DNA from 2 places in the Ruminiclostridium josui JCM 17888 genome. Region 2 is predicted to be linked to the other one. Evidence: predicted binding sites of a transcription regulator. Region 2 holds the regulator's gene; the other holds the start of a gene.

Region 1 (8,370 bases), on a different contig from region 2:
GTATAGCCTACCTAATGAAAGATAATTCACTTCTTGTTCAAATACTTACAATAGCCCATGTATATGCACATAATGATTTTTTCAAAAATAACAGACTTTTCAAAAAAGGAACCAAGGCTGAGTATGCAGTAGAGACCTTTAAAAACCATGCTAACCGGATACGTGATTATATATCGGATCCAAGCATCGGCTATACAAAAGTTGAAAAAATACTTAATGCAGCACATGCTGTAAAACTGCAAACGGAAAGGATAATTGACTTTTGCAATAATAAAAAGAAAAAAGAGGAATCAAAATCCGCATTAGCAGAACATAAATCTGATTTTCCCAACCTTGATAGGTACTCCGAAAATAAAAGGCAGGATGACTCTGAAGCTAGCAATCAAGAAATAAAGATACCGGAGGAGCCTCAGGAGGATATACTGAAATTTATTACAGAATATGGTCGTTTGCTGGACTGGGAAAAAGATATACTTTCTATTGTAAGAGAAGAAGCCCGATACTTTATCCCACAGATTGAGACAAAAATTATGAATGAGGGTTGGGCAAGTTTTTGGCACTATACTATATTAAGCAAACTTGAACTTCCTCAGAGTCTTCATTTCGAATTCTTAAGAAAACATAATGAGGTAGTCAGACCTTTAAAATCAAGTATAAATCCGTATTTTATAGGCTTTAAAATCATTGAAAACCTGTATAATACTCAGGGTAAAGATAAGATATTTGAGGTAAGGGAAAATGAGAGAGATCAATCTTTTATAAGAAGATACCTTACACAGGAATTGTGTGATGAAATGAATCTTTTTGAATATATAACCACAGGAAACGATTATATGATTTCTGAGGTTTCAGATGAAGAGGGCTGGAAAAAGGTACGGGATACTTTATGTAATACAGTAGGGGTAGGGAGTATTCCAGTAATAAAAGTCACTGAATGGAGCCCAAAGGAGAACACGCTATTCCTTGAACACGAGTTTGATGGTCGGGAACTGGAATTGAGCTACGCTTATGAGACCCTTAAACATCTTGTGGATTTATGGAAGGGTAAAGTCGTATTGAGCACACATTTGGAAGAAAAGAAGAAAAATATAGCATGTGATGAAATGAAAAGAATATCCCTATATACTTGATATATAAACATATTTAAAAAAAATTGTTAGCACTCTTACTTGTTGAGTGCTAAAAAATACTTGAAACTTTATACTATTCGAGTTATATTATTAATAGTGTAAAAAAATGAAGTGGAGGTAATATAATGAAACACGAAAGCGGAAATATTTCAATAAATACAGAAAACATATTCCCTATAATTAAAAAGTGGTTATACTCTGAAAAGGACATATTTATAAGGGAACTTGTGTCAAATGCAAGCGATGCCATTAGCAAAATGAAAAAACTTGATGCAATGGGAGAAGCAGAACTACCAGAAGATAATAAATTTGAAATAAAGGTCATTGTCAATAAAAATGATAAGACCATAAAAGTAATAGACAACGGATTGGGAATGACTGCGGAAGAGGTAAAAAAATATATAAATCAGATTGCTTTTTCAGGAGCAGTCGATTTTCTTGAAAAATATAAGGACAAGTCAGACGACGGTCAAATTATAGGTCACTTCGGTCTGGGATTTTATTCGGCATTTATGGTATCACAGCGTGTCCAGATTGATACACTTTCATATCAGAAAGATGCTGCTGCTGTAAGGTGGGTAAGTGACGGAGGAACAGAATTTGAAATGTCAGACTCCGATAGAAATGAGAGAGGAACAACAATAACCTTGTATCTGGCTGATGACAGTTTGGAGTTTGCAGATGAATACACAATGAGAAAAACTCTTGAAAAGTATTTTGCATTTCTGCCTTACGAATTATATCTTGAAGATGCAGCAAAAGCAGAAGAGAAGAAAGAGGAAACTAAAGAAGCTGATGACAAGGCAGAGGCAGAACCTAAAAAGCCGGAGCCTTTAAATGATACAAAGCCTCTTTGGCTTAAAAATCCAAGGGACTGTACAGACGAAGAATATAAACAGTTCTACACAAAAGTGTTCCATGATTTTAATGAACCACTTTTCTGGATACATTTAAATATGGATTATCCATTTAACTTGAAAGGAATACTTTATTTCCCTAAGTTAAAACACGAATTTGAGACAATGGAGGGGCAGATAAAGCTTTACTACAATCAGGTATTTGTGGCTGACAATATAAAGGAAGTAATTCCTGAATTCCTGCTGTTGCTAAAGGGTGTACTGGATTGTCCTGATTTGCCGTTGAATGTTTCAAGAAGCTTCTTACAAAACGATGGTTATGTAAATAAGATTTCCACACATATAACAAAGAAGGTTGCAGACAAGCTTACATCGTTATTTGAGAATGAACGTGAAAACTATAACAAATACTGGGATGACATAAATCCATTCGTTAAATACGGCTGTATACGTGAAGAAAAATTCTATGATAGAGTTAAGGATATACTTATTTTCAAATCAACAAAGGGAGGATATACTACCCTTAAGGAATATCTTGAAAACAACAAGGACAATCACGAAAACAAAGTATTTTACGTTTCTGATGAAAATCAGCAGGCACAGTATATCAAGCTATTTAATGAAAACGGAATGGAAGCGGTAATACTTACAAACATGATTGACAACCACTTTATGTCTCTGCTTGAGAGTAAAGTTACGGGACTGCAGTTTAACAGAATTGATGCTGATATTTCTTCAAGCATGAAGCAGGAAAACACAGGTATTCCTGAAGATGATGTTAAATATTTGGAGAATTTATTCAAGGAAACAGTAAATGATGAAAAACTTAAAATACAGGTTGAATCCTTGAAAAATGAAACTATACCGGCTGTAGTACTGTTGTCGGAGCAATCCAGAAGAATGCAGGAAATGAGCAAAATGTTCGGTGGAATGGATATGGGTCATATGTTCCCAAAAGAACAGACTCTTGTACTGAACTCTTCAAACAAACTAGTAAAGGCATTGATTGACTTAAAGGAAAAGGATGAAAGAAAAGAAGATGTGAAGCTGGTAAGCGAACATATATATGATTTGGCCATGATGAGTCATCAGACTTTGGAGCCGGATGCTATGGCCAAATTTATACAAAGAAGTAATGAAATATTGATGAAAGTTCTTTAATCAAAAAATACTTAACAAAAACCCCGAATGGCGATTAAATGCCATCCGGGGTTTTTAGTATAACTTTTATTTATTATCTTTATCAGTCTGTCTTATTTCAACACGTCTGATTTTTCCGCTTATAGTTTTTGGAAGCTCATCTACAAACTCAATGATTCTCGGGTATTTATAAGGTGCTGTAACCCTCTTTACATGGTCCTGTAGTTCCTTTACCAGTTCGTCACTTGGAGTATAGTTCTTAGCTAATATGACGGTAGCTTTTACAATCTGACCTCTGATAGGATCTGGAACAGCAGTTATAGCACATTCCAGAACTGCTGGATGCTCAAGTAAAGCACTTTCCACTTCGAAAGGCCCGATTCTGTAACCTGAGCTCTTAATTACATCATCAGCTCTGCCTACAAACCAGAAATAACCGTCTTCATCACGCCAAGCCACATCACCTGTATAATAAACACCATCATGCCATACTTTATTAGTAAGAGCTTCATCTCTATAGTAACCGCCGAACATACCGGCAGGTTTCTTTCTGGTAGTTCTAACAACAATCTGGCCTTCTTCACCATCCTGACATGGATTTCCGTTGTCATCAAGAAGATCTATATCATATCCAGGAGATGGCTTACCCATTGACCCAGGCTTTGGCTCCATCCATGGGAAAGTACCTACTGTGACAGTTAACTCTGTTTGGCCGAAGGCTTCCATTAACTTTATGCCAGTAGCCTTGTAAAATTGACTGTATACCTCTGGATTGAGAGGTTCTCCTGCAACAGTACAATACTTCAGACTGCTTAAATCATACTTTGAAAGATCTTCCTTGATGAAAAATCTGTAAATTGTAGGAGGAGCACAAAAAGAAGTAACACGGTGCTTTGAAATAACCTCAAGAAGTTCCTTTGGAACAAATTTATCAAAGTCATATACAAATACAGCACACCCTGAAAGCCATTGACCATAAATTTTCCCCCATACAGCTTTAGCCCAGCCTGTATCAGCAACTGTCAGGTGAAGACCGTCTTCAGAAACATTCTGCCAGTATTTAGCAGTAAGGATATGTCCCAAAGGATATTCATAATCGTGCTGAACCATCTTTGGCATACCTGTAGTACCAGATGTAAAGTACAACAATGATATGTCGCTATTGTGGGAACCAAAATCTCCCTGAGGCCTTTGGAATTCACTGGAAGCATTTTCAACACCGGATGAGAAATCCAGCCAGCCATCCTTGCTGCCGTTAATCAATGCCTTATATTTTACTGTTGGTGTTTTACTTTCGGAATCTTCTATATGTTTTATGACTTCGGGCTCATTAACACAAACAATCATTTTTATGTCTGCTGCATTAGCCCTATAGACTATATCTTTTGAAGTAAGAAGATGAGTTGCCGGAATTGTAATGGCACCCAGTTTATGTAAAGCTAAAATACAGAACCAGAACTCGTATCGCCTTTTTAATATGAGCATTACTGGGTCGCCTCTTTTAATACCCAATGACTTAAAAAAGTTGGCTGTCTTATCGCTATACTCTTTTAACTGACCGAATGTGAATGTCGCTTCTGCTCCAGATTTATCACACCATACAATTGCTACCTTATCCGGTGTTGTTTTTGCATATTCATCAACAACGTCATAGGCAAAATTAAAGTTCTCAGGTACATTTATTTTAAAGTTCTCGTAAAAATCCTCATAAGATGTAAAGTCTACCCGAGATAAGTATTTTTCCAACATTACTTATTCCCCCTGATACCTAAAAAATAATTGCCAAAAATCTGGCTTTCTTACCATTCATTGCTTTCATTCCGTGACTTGCAGAAGAATCAAAGTAAACGGAGTCACCTTCATTCATAATAAGTTCATGACCGTTAATAATTATTTTAAGAGTTCCTTCAATAATATAGTTGAATTCCTGTCCTTTATGTGAATTAAAGTGTACAGGTGAATCGGCAGCTTCTGGCTCTACTGTTACAATAAAAGGCTCAGCCTTTTTCCCAACAAAATTGTAAGCAAGACTGTGATATTTATAATGTTCACGTCTTTCAACATTTACACCTTTTCCATCTCTGACAAGCTGATAAGTGTGGAGTTTTGGAGCATCTCCCGTAATTATTGCTGAAAGTTCAACATTAAATTTATTTGCTATTTGATAAAGAAAGCTTACGGGAATATCAGTTTCACCGCTTTCGTATGACCTATATGCTTCTTCTGAAATATTAAGCTCTGCTGCAAGTGCTTCAACACTAATTTCAGATATTTCTCTTAACTCTTTTATTCGTGAAGCAATTAATCTGATTTGCTCAGACATATAATCACCTTCCTATGTTTTATGTAGTTAAATAAATAGTCTTACAACAAAATAATATCATAAAAACAGTGAATAATTGTAAAAAAGCTGAAGATATATATGTACTAAATTTAATACAGCATACAGCGACTATTAAGCTATATTAGCACATTTAACTTGGTAAATATATATCGTAAAGAACCTTTTGACTATAAATTTTTAATGTTTTCTGCTTTTTTATACAAATATCCATATATTTGAATAGCAAAAGTATTTTTTATTATATGGAATTTATTTTAATAATATGTTACTATGAATTTGTGTTTTAATTTTACTTACTTAATTAACTTAACTGGGGGCGGAAGACATGTCTATAGGCAAAAAGATATTGTGTATTGTAATCGGTTGCATAATTATTGTCGGCGGTGGGACTGCCTTATATAGTATTTACGATTTTCCTGTTTATATAATTGCGGCAATATTTTGCATATTTGCCGTTGCGGTAGGAGTATGGCTTACTTTTTCTCTTACCATACCTATTAAAGTGCTTTCACGAGTTGTTGAACGAACTGCAAATTTTGATTTATCACATGACAAGACATATAACCAGATAAAGGGCAGAAAGGACGAAATAGGATTTCTTGCAAGAAACCTTTCAACTATGAGAGGTTCGTTGAGAGAAATCCTTGGACTTATGACTGATGCATCTGAAAAAGTTATTGAAAATTCTCAGCAAGTAGAGAGAATGACTGAAACTTTGAAAGAAAAGGCAGACGATACATTAGCAACTACAGAGCATATATCTGCGTCAATGCAGGAATCAGCAGCTACATCTCATCAGATTAATTTTAGTACGCAGGAAATAAAGAAAAATATTAATCTTATTGCTCAAAACTCAGAGGAAGGGGCACAAACAGCAAGTGAAGTCAGCATTAAGGCAAGTGAAATAAAAGAAAGTGCTGTATTATCTGCAGAGAATGCAAATAATGTATACCTTGAAGTTAAACAGCAGCTTCAGGGGGCAATTGATAAAGCTGGGGAGGTTTCTCACATTGACCAGCTAGCTCAGGCTATACTACAGATAACGGAACAGACAAATTTACTTTCGCTTAATGCGGCTATAGAAGCGGCAAGAGCTGGAGAAGCTGGAAAAGGTTTTGCTGTAGTAGCAGACGAGATAAGAAAGCTTGCAGACCAGTCTTCTAAAACTGCAGCTGATATTAAAAATATAGTAAAGACTGTAAATGAATCAGTAGGTGCGTTGACTGAAAGTGCAGGAGTGCTTTTGGAGTTTGTGGATAAGGAAGTATTGAACGATTATAAAAAGCTAATTAATACAGGTGAGCAGTACTATAACGATTCAGCACAGTTCAGCAAAATAATGAATGAATTTAATGACTCTGCAAAGGCTATGAACAATTCCATTGCCAATATTGTTACTGCTTTGGAACAGGTTACTTCCAGTGTAAATGAAAGTGCAGAGGGAGTTGAAGTTATTACAGCTAAAACAGCAGAGGTTGTTGAACACTTTGCAAATGTCAAAGTTTCCACTCAAGATAATCTTGTTGCTTCCAAGAAGCTGAAGGATCAGGTATCAAAGTTCACACTATAAGCTAGAATACAATTGAAAAGCCGCATCTGATAAAAGTTAACCATAATAATTGTCAGAGCGGCTTTTTTTGGGAAATATTTACCGGCTCAAACTACTGTAAATAGTGGTTAAAAAAATTAGCTGACTATTTTGTAAAATGATAGTATAATATATATAGGTTCCCAAACTTAGAATTATATATAAATACCCCTATACAATATAAATAGAAGTAGGTGCTAATGTGGAAAGAGAATATGTAAAAGTAAGTAATGAAATTTTGGATAGTATTTTGGCTGATGATGTTTATACCCGTGGAGGAAACATGATAGTTCCGGCTGATACGCTGATATCAGAGCATATTTTAAAGAAACTAAAGGCATTTAGAGTCGAAAGAGTAACCATTTACAGATCTCATTCAATTCTTGGTAACGAATATCTTTCAGATATGAGCATTAGTGACAGCCAGAAAGAATATATTGAAGATGTTAATGCTACCAAGGCAATATTACGTAACCTGGCTATTGGTAAGGAACTGGATATTGATAACGTAAAAACCATTACAGATAATATTTATGATAGGCTGGGAGACGTAAACTCAATAATAGAATGTATTAATTCAATTAAGGTAGCTGATCAATATACATATTCACATTCTGTAAATGTTGCATTTTATGCAATGCTATTGGGTAAGTGGATGAACCTGAACAAAATGCAAATTAAGGATCTTGCTATGGCAGGTCTCTTGCATGATATAGGTAAGTCTAAAATATCTACTGAAATTATAAATAAAAAGGGACCCCTTAGTGAAAGCGAATTTGAGATTATAAAAAGACATCCTATTTACGGATATGATATTATTAAAAACATTCCAGAAATATCATTGGAAATAAAAAGAGCAGTTTTACTGCACCACGAAAAGGAAGATGGTACAGGGTATCCAATTGGAATTCAAGGTAATAAAAAGAACCTTTATGCGAAAATAATTACGGCTGCAGATATATTTGATGCAATAACCTCTGAAAGAGCATACAAAGAAAAGCAGACACCGTTCTCAGCATTCAAGGAAATGGAAAAAATAGGGTATGATATTGTTGACCCTATGGTAATGGGTGTAATGTTTGATAATATGCCAAGGTATTATGTTGGTTCAAAGGTAAAGCTTGACAACGGTGAGATTGGGGAAGTAGTTTACGTTCCAAGTTCTTGTGCCTATGCTCCGGTTGTAAAAATAAATGAGGATTTTGTTGACTTTGCAAAGGAAAAAGAAGCACTTATAAGGGAATTGCTATAGTTATATCAGTTCACTTATAAAAGTTTTCACTGCTTTGGATAATACCACGTTTTTCATGG
Region 2 (8,370 bases):
TAATTGCTTTTTTACTATGCTTGAGCTGCTTTGCCAGCAGTAACATTTTTTGTACAATTGGAATTATTGCTGTAAACCTTTTTATAGCCTATCTTGCTGGAATTATTGGCAGGGCATTTTCTTTGCTGGCTACGCTACTTAAAATAGGAATTGTACTTTTTTTATTGCAAGTATTTTTCATTAGATCTGGGAATATCCTTTTAAATCTTCCATTCAATTTATATATTACAGATATAGGCTTGAAATTCAGTATAATGCTAGTCTTGAGACTTGTAGGAGCTACTATGCCTTTGGTTATAATTCTGACAGTTACCAGAATGAGCGATATTACTAATGTTATGGTACAGAAACTTCATATACCTTATAAGTATACCTTTGCATTTATAACAGCCCTAAGATTTATACCTATTTTTGAAAATGAAATGACAGGTATAATTGAAGCTCAGACCGCAAGAGGAGTTGAATTTGACACAAAAAACCCTGTAAAGAAGTTGAAATTGTTGCTTCCACTTTGTGTTCCACTTCTTATTTCCTCTGTAAAACGGATTGAGGGCAGTGCAATATCTGCTGAATTAAGGGGATTTAATTTAAGACGTAAGGACAGCGGGTATAAAACATATGGTTTTGTTGTATTGGATTATTTTGCAATACTGTTATCAATATTGATATTACTTACATGTATTATCTTTTTTTAGAAATCACCAAGACTTATCCGGGGGGAATCCAAAAGTTTGAACAACTTCAAAAAGTTCACTCTCGGCTATATCAGAAGGTGTCACTATTAAGCCTTTATTTGCGTCTATATCATAGCCAAATTGGTAAAATGCCTGCCATATCATTTGTGAGCAGTTTTCTACCTTTGGTTTGGTATCATCATAGCATTTAGGGGAGAAGATGCCGTATTTTATTCCTGCAAGATTTTTAGCCGCAAAGGAAGCGATAGCATCAAGTTTTGTTTGGTCAGCATTTTTAAGTCTTAAAATTTTAAGAGTTGGGAAACACTGCCATTTTGATATATCCTGTGTTATGCTGTGACTACCCGGTGTGAGAGCTTCCAGAGTTATTCCCTTTTTAGCATCAATAACAATACCGCAGTGGCCATGCCTCCAGTAAAAGGTATAACAAGATTTCGTCAAAAGAATATCACCATTTTTAACAGGTGCCATTTGAACAAATCTGCTTATAGAACCGTTGACAAGGATTGATTCCTGAACTGTGAAAGGGTTTAACTTTTCTCTGAAAATCTTGTTTCTTTTAAAATAGTTATTTTGAATTGAAAGTATTTTTTTATTACCGTCAGAGGATAGACGAAACTCATCAATAGCTGTTTTCGAAAGGCCTGTTTGCTTAAATAAAAGAGAATAATCTTCCTTGCTTAGTTTATTTTTATTTAGAATACATGAAATATCTACTTGTGGGCACTTTGGAGTATAACTTGCTTCAAAAACATTTTTCCAAATAAAAATGCAGTATAAACTAATAACGACACTTAAAATAAGTACTACTAACCTGCCTCTCTTTTTTATGGTTCTCAACTCCTGTTTTTAATAATTAAGCATATTATTTCCAGTTAAAAAATAAAAATTCGTTTCTAGAAAAGTCAGACAAAAAATAACAAAATTATGTATAATCAATGTAATTAAAAATAAGCTTAATAGAAATTAAAAAGAGAGGGATATTATGAGAAAAAATTATTCTTTGGTAGGCATGTTACTCATAGGTGCAGGTGCATTGCTGCTGGTTTTAAAAATGTTGTTTGGTATAAGTTTTCTGGATTTAAACGCAGGAGACTTTTGGGTGTTTATAGTACTTTTAGTCGGATTGAGTTTTGAGTTCAGCTTTTTCATAACAGGAAGAAAGCCCGGATTACTAATACCTGGAGGAATTATTACAACTATCGGAATGTTATTTATGTTCGAGGTTGCAACAAATTGGTATTTTGCTGAGTATACATGGCCTGTGTATATATTATCTGTAGCTGTTGGACTATTTCAGATGTATCTATTTTCAAACAGAGAAAAGGGTTTGTTGATATCAAGTTTAATAATTGCAGGAATTTCAGCATTCTTCTTTGCATGCATGTTCCTTAATACAATATTGACATTTATAAGACCTAGTCTTTTCATTCCGGTAGCACTCATAGCAGCAGGTATTGCCATAGCTGCCAGTGGTAAGAAAACAAAGGGACAATGGTAAACTAGATTATAAATTGTAATGCATACTTTCCTGCAAGAATATGGTATATTAGAGTTAAAGGCCGGAGGTGTGTTTTTATGGTGTGGAGACAGTTAAGAGAGCAGCAAGAGAATTTGCTGAGTCCTTATGCCGCAAGAAGTGTTAATTCTTTTGGCAGGTTAATTAATGAAGAAAAATGTCCTATCAGGACAGATTTTGAACGGGATGGGAACAGAATTCTATACTCTATGGAGTTTCGAAGACTAAGACACAAAACTCAGGTATTTTTTAATGCTAAGAACGACCACATATGTACAAGAATGGAGCATGTACTAAACGTAGGATCAATTGCTGTCACTATAGCCAGGACATTAAATCTGAATCAGGATCTTACGTATGCAATAGCTTTGGGACATGACTTGGGGCATGCACCATTCGGTCATAGTGGAGAGCGTGTATTAGATAAATGTATGAAGAAAGTAAATAAAGAAGGCGGATTTAAGCATGAACTTCACAGCCTTCGGGTTGTAGAAAAACTTGCTACACGTATCTCAAAAGAAAAAATACATGAAAAATGCGGGCTTAATCTTACTTTTGAAGTAAAGGACGGAATAGTCTCACATTGTGGTGAAAACTATAACGAATACTCTTTGAGAAGAGATTTAAGTAAAACTCCGCAATCATTGCTTAATTTGAAAGATAGAGGGCATCTTCCCTATACGCTTGAAGCCTGTATTGTAAGATTAGTGGACAAAATAGCATATGTTGGAAGGGATATTGAGGATGCTGTGCGTGTCAACCTTATGAATATGCATGATATACCTATGGATATAAGAAATGAGTTGGGCAACACAAATGGTGAGATAATAAATACTCTGGTTTGTGATATGATTGAGAATAGCTATGGTAGAGATTGTATTCAGCTTAGTAAGGAAAAGGGCCAGGCACTTGAAAAGCTTATAAATGAGAATGTAAGGTTGATTTACAAGGCCGATAAGATAACCCGTTATGAAAAAATTGCTGAAAATACTCTTGAAGGTTTGTTTGATAGCCTTCTCAGCAGCATGTCAGATTTTGAAAAGCTTCAGACAAGTGAAAATAAAGTTTACAGAATGTTTTATAACTTTATTGCAGACAAGGCATATGATAAGTCTGAAAGTGATGCACAGAAAGTAATTGACTTTATAGCAGGCATGACAGACCAGTTTGCACAAAGCTGCTTTGAAGAAATATACTGGATGTAGGTGGGAATATGGATGATAAAAGTTTTCATTTCTTTGCTTTTCTTTCAAGGATGAAGTATATAAATAGATGGGGGCTTATGCGTAACACGTATACTGAAAATATACAGGAGCACAGTTTGCAGGTTGCCATAATTGCACACGGATTGGCAGTAATCAGGAACACATATTTTAACGGTGAAGTAAATCCTGAAAGAGTGGCGATACTGGCGATGTTTCATGACTGTAATGAAATAATAACAGGTGATATGCCTACTCCTATAAAATATTATAACCCTCAGATAAGTAAAATTTACAAGGATATCGAAGACATATCAAAGGAGAAAATCATATCTATGCTGCCTGAGGAAATGGCAGATGAATATTATTCTTTATTTTTCAAAAATCCGGATGATATGAATTGCTGGAAACTTGTAAAGGCTGCTGACAGGATTTCGGCCTATATAAAATGTATTGAAGAATTAAAGGCAGGGAATAACGAATTTAAAAAGGCTAGGGAAACCATTCTGCAAACAATAACCGAAATTGATTTGCCAGAGGTAAAGTATTTTATGGAAAAATTTATACCAAGCTTTAACTTATCCCTTGATGAGATTGATTAATTTGATGAGACTGTTATATAATTAAAGTTATATTGGAAAAATTAATTTAATATATTTTTTAATTCATTATCAAAAGGGGACAAAAAATGACATTCGAAGATAACATAGGTACAAAGTGTATTATAAATGGGGAAATCTTGCCGGCTGAAATGCTGAATAAATATTCAGATGAAAAGTATACGGCTTGCTATGAAGTTATACGTATTATAGATGGAATTCCGCTGTTTTATGATGATCACTTTACACGTCTTAAAAGTTCGGTGCAAAAGATTCAAAATGAATTGGAAATATCAAATAAAGATTTAAGGAATCAAATTACAAAAATATGTGAGGTGAATAATTTAGTTAACTGTAATGTGAAAGTATTGGTGCTTCTTTACGAAAAAGAGCAGATTACGCTACTACACATAAACAAGTTTTACTACCCATCACAAAAGGAGTATGACAGTGGTGTAAAGTGTTGTACCATCAAGCTAAGTAGAAGCAATCCAAATATCAAAATGATAAATATTTCATACAAAGCAGAAATTAAGCGAGTTACAGCAGAAAATGGTGCATTTGAAGTGCTTTTGGTAGATGACAACAATAAAATAACAGAAGGTGGAAAATCTAATGTTTTTTTTGTAAAAGGCGAAAAAATATATACATCTCCCGAAGAATATGTTTTGAAAGGTATTACGAGACAATATATAATTGATGTTTGCGTAAAACTGGGATACGAAGTTATAGAAACATTAATTAGTGTTGATCAGATAAGTAATTTCGATGCTGCTTTTATAACCGGTACATCCATTAACGCAATGCCGATAAAAATAATAGACCAGTATACATTAAATTCATCTGAGAATATTGTAACCCAAAAGGTTATGAAAGGATATAACAGTCTTGTAGCGGCATATATTGAAGGCAATAGCAATAAGAAATAGAGAATGAGCAAATATATATACTAATTTGGGAGGTTAACTATGAGATACCTTGAAAATGCATTTAAGTTTACATTTAAGAACTTTATAATTACGATTCCACTGCTAATAGCTATGGCAATACCGAGTATGATAATGGGCGTGGGTTCCTTAGGATTTTTATTTAATTTTAAGAATTTTGAGCGGATAATTGAACAGATGATGGACAGTAGCGGGTCATTTATACCAACCTATGATATTATCCTTAGCTTGTATGGGCCTACAATGATTATTAGTATGATAATATCATCGGTTTTGACTCTGATTTTATCTATTCTGGTTTATCCAGCAACATACGGAATGATAAATAAAAAGTATGAGACAGGTACGTCAACTCTTAGTGATATGACATCTTCCATGACAAGGTATATAGGAAGATTTGTGCTCTACGGATTATTAAAAATTGCCATCTGGATAGGATTGGTAATTGCTTATATAATACTTATTGCAATCGGTGTGGCAGTAATAGCAGCGGTTTCAAATGTTGCAGGTATATTATTGATAGTACTGTTTACTTTGGCTTTCATAGTTGCTTGTATAGCGTTGACAGTATATACTTCACTATGGTTTACATCAGTTTGTGTGGAGGATACTGATGTATTGACAGGGCTGAAAAATTCATTCCGTTATGTATCAGGCAATTTTTGGACAATATTAGGTATCAGTATTCTTATATCTATATTTGGAATAATAGCCGGGTCAATAGTAGGATTGGTAGTAGGATGGATTCCTATTATTGGAGGAGCTGTATCCTCCATAATATCATATCTTGCCGAATTTATTACAATTGTATTTTTATTTGAAATATACCGTGAAAAATCAGGAAAGTATGCTTGTGTAGAATATTACAAGGAAATGAACGGCGGAGTTTAAAATAACTACTATTTGAAATACTAAGAAAGACCTTGTATCGGAATTTATTATATTTCTGTGCAGGGTCTTTTAGTTTTTAATAATTTATTACCGTATATTACAAGAAAAATACTTGACAAACAAATATGCTAATGTTATTTTTAGTATATAATTAGCACTCAACATTAAAGAGTGCTAACAAGAGGGGTGATTATAATGCTACTTGACGATAGAAAATTGAAAATACTGCAAGCAATCATAGATGATTATATATACTCTGCTGAACCTGTAGGTTCTAGAACTATTGCCAAGAAGCATGAACTTGGTTTAAGTTCAGCTACAATTAGAAATGAGATGGCTGATCTGGAAGAAATGGGACTTTTGGAACAGCCGTATACATCAGCAGGAAGAGTTCCTTCCGACAAAGGGTACAGGCTTTACGTAGATCAGTTGATGAAGATAAATGAATTATCCGAAAGTGAAATAGAGAAAATACGGAATGAAATGAATATTCGGATAAATGAACTTAGCCAGCTTATTAGGACTGCATCGGCGGTTATGTCCAAGTTTACAAAATATACTTCTATGGCGATAACCCCTCATATGAAACAGAGCGTTTTAAAAGCTGTTCAGGTAGTACCTATAGAGCCTGGAAAAGCATTGGTGATTATTGTAACAGATTCTAATATTGTGAGAAATAATCTCATCAGGATACCAGAAAGCGTTACACCTGATTTCTTGATTCAGATTTCAAATATGCTTAACGACCAGTTAAGAGGCTTTACTTTGGAAATGCTAAAATCGGACATATTAAATGAGAAGTTCGAGAAACTGAGTGCGCTGCCTTATGGATTAATTAAGCCTATTCTCGACGGAATTGAGGATTTAATTAGAACAATTGATAAGCCGGAAGTATATTTAGAAGGAGCAACAAATATTCTGAATTTTCCCGAGTTTAAGGAAGTTGATAAGGCCAAGGAGTTTTTGAATATACTGGATGAAAAGAATTTTGTATCTGACCTTCTTACAAGTAATTCAAATAAAAATAATGAGATAATTATTCACATAGGAAATGAGAATGCTGTAGAAGGTATAAAGGATTGTAGTTTGGTTACTGCATCCTATAGTGTAGGTAATCGTGTAATAGGAACCATAGGCATTATTGGACCAACCAGAATGGAGTATTCAAAGGTTGTGGCATCAATGAATTATATAAGGAATAAAATCAATCAGGAGATTCTTAAACTCTTGGATAATGGATAGTATAAATAAGGAGGTAGTATTCAGATAATGAAAAAAGAAAAACATCCTAAGGATGAAAATGAAAACACTAAGGAAATGAATTCTGAAGAAATCAACAAAGGAGAAGAAAATCAGGAAGCATCGAAGACTTCTGATGTGAATGGTGATGAAGCAGTAAATGCGGAAATTCAGGATTTAAAAGCAAAGTTGGAAGAAAAGGCGAAGCAATGTGAAGATTTAAAAAATATGGTTCAGCGTACAGCAGCAGAGTTTGACAACTATAAAAAAAGAACAATCAAGGAAAAGGAAGCTCTTAGCCTTGATATAGCAATAGACACTGTAAATACCTTCCTTCCGGTAGTAGATAACTTGGAAAGAGCTTTAAAAGCCGCAGAAAACACTGAAAGCAATCCATTGAAGGAAGGCGTTGAAATGGTTATGAGACAGTTGAAGGATTGTCTCGACAAATTAGGTGTAGAAGCAATAGAAGCAGTTAATAATCCTTTTGACCCTGAATTACACAATGCCGTTATGCATGAAACCAATGACGAAATTGGTGAGAACATTGTGGTAGAAGAATTTCAAAAAGGTTATACAATGAAGGGAAAAGTAATCAGACATAGTATGGTAAAGGTAGTAAACTAACACAGTAGTTTAAAATAAAAAAGATTATCAAATATATTAAGGAGGATATTATTTATGTCGAAAGTAATTGGTATAGATTTAGGTACCACAAATTCATGTGTAGCAGTTATGGAAGGCGGTGAGCCTGTCGTTATTGCAAATCCGGAAGGAAATAGAACTACCCCTTCTGTTGTTGCATTTTCAAAAACCGGTGAACGTATGATAGGACAGGTTGCAAAAAGACAAGCTATCACTAATCCGGAAAGAACAATTATTTCAATAAAGAGAGATATGGGAACCGACCGTAAGGTTAATATAGATGATAAGAAATATTCACCACAGGAAATATCTTCAATGATTCTTCAAAAGCTTAAGTCTGATGCAGAAGCATATCTTGGTGAAACAGTAACTCAGGCGGTAATTACCGTTCCTGCTTACTTTAGTGATGCTCAGAGACAAGCAACAAAGGATGCCGGTAAAATTGCTGGATTGGAAGTTCTCAGAATTATAAACGAGCCTACGGCAGCAGCATTGGCATACGGCCTTGACAAAGAGCATGACCAGAAAATAATGGTTTATGACTTAGGTGGAGGAACATTCGACGTATCCATACTTGAAATCGGTGACGGTGTATTTGAAGTTCTTGCAACAAACGGTAACAACAAACTTGGC

The links. Region 2 encodes HrcA, which represses chaperone genes, less so after heat shock. Its sites were predicted from a motif close to TGTTAGCACTCNNNNNNNNNGAGTGCTAACA; they were not measured.
Region 1: the regulator HrcA is predicted to act here: its motif matches at 1,155-1,185, upstream of htpG (molecular chaperone HtpG).

The regions. Positions count from the first base shown of each region.
Region 1 covers NZ_JAGE01000001.1:3,415,111-3,423,480, forward strand. The annotation lists gene K412_RS0115475 (SpoVR family protein) at 1-1,130, shown strand, start outside; gene htpG (molecular chaperone HtpG) at 1,256-3,148, shown strand; gene K412_RS0115485 (AMP-binding protein) at 3,215-4,876, opposite strand; gene K412_RS0115490 (helix-turn-helix domain-containing protein) at 4,896-5,450, opposite strand; gene K412_RS0115495 (methyl-accepting chemotaxis protein) at 5,797-7,041, shown strand; gene K412_RS0115500 (HD-GYP domain-containing protein) at 7,262-8,311, shown strand; gene K412_RS0115505 (LysR family transcriptional regulator) at 8,312-8,370, opposite strand, start outside.
Region 2 covers NZ_JAGE01000002.1:178,901-187,270, forward strand. The annotation lists gene K412_RS0117390 (energy-coupling factor transporter transmembrane component T family protein) at 1-695, shown strand, start outside; gene K412_RS0117395 (hypothetical protein) at 699-1,535, opposite strand; gene K412_RS0117400 (hypothetical protein) at 1,681-2,196, shown strand; gene K412_RS0117405 (HD domain-containing protein) at 2,274-3,419, shown strand; gene yfbR (5'-deoxynucleotidase) at 3,428-4,018, shown strand; gene K412_RS0117415 (aminotransferase class IV) at 4,105-4,944, shown strand; gene K412_RS0117420 (DUF7847 domain-containing protein) at 4,984-5,853, shown strand; gene hrcA (heat-inducible transcriptional repressor HrcA) at 6,049-7,095, shown strand; gene grpE (nucleotide exchange factor GrpE) at 7,123-7,719, shown strand; gene dnaK (molecular chaperone DnaK) at 7,774-8,370, shown strand, end outside.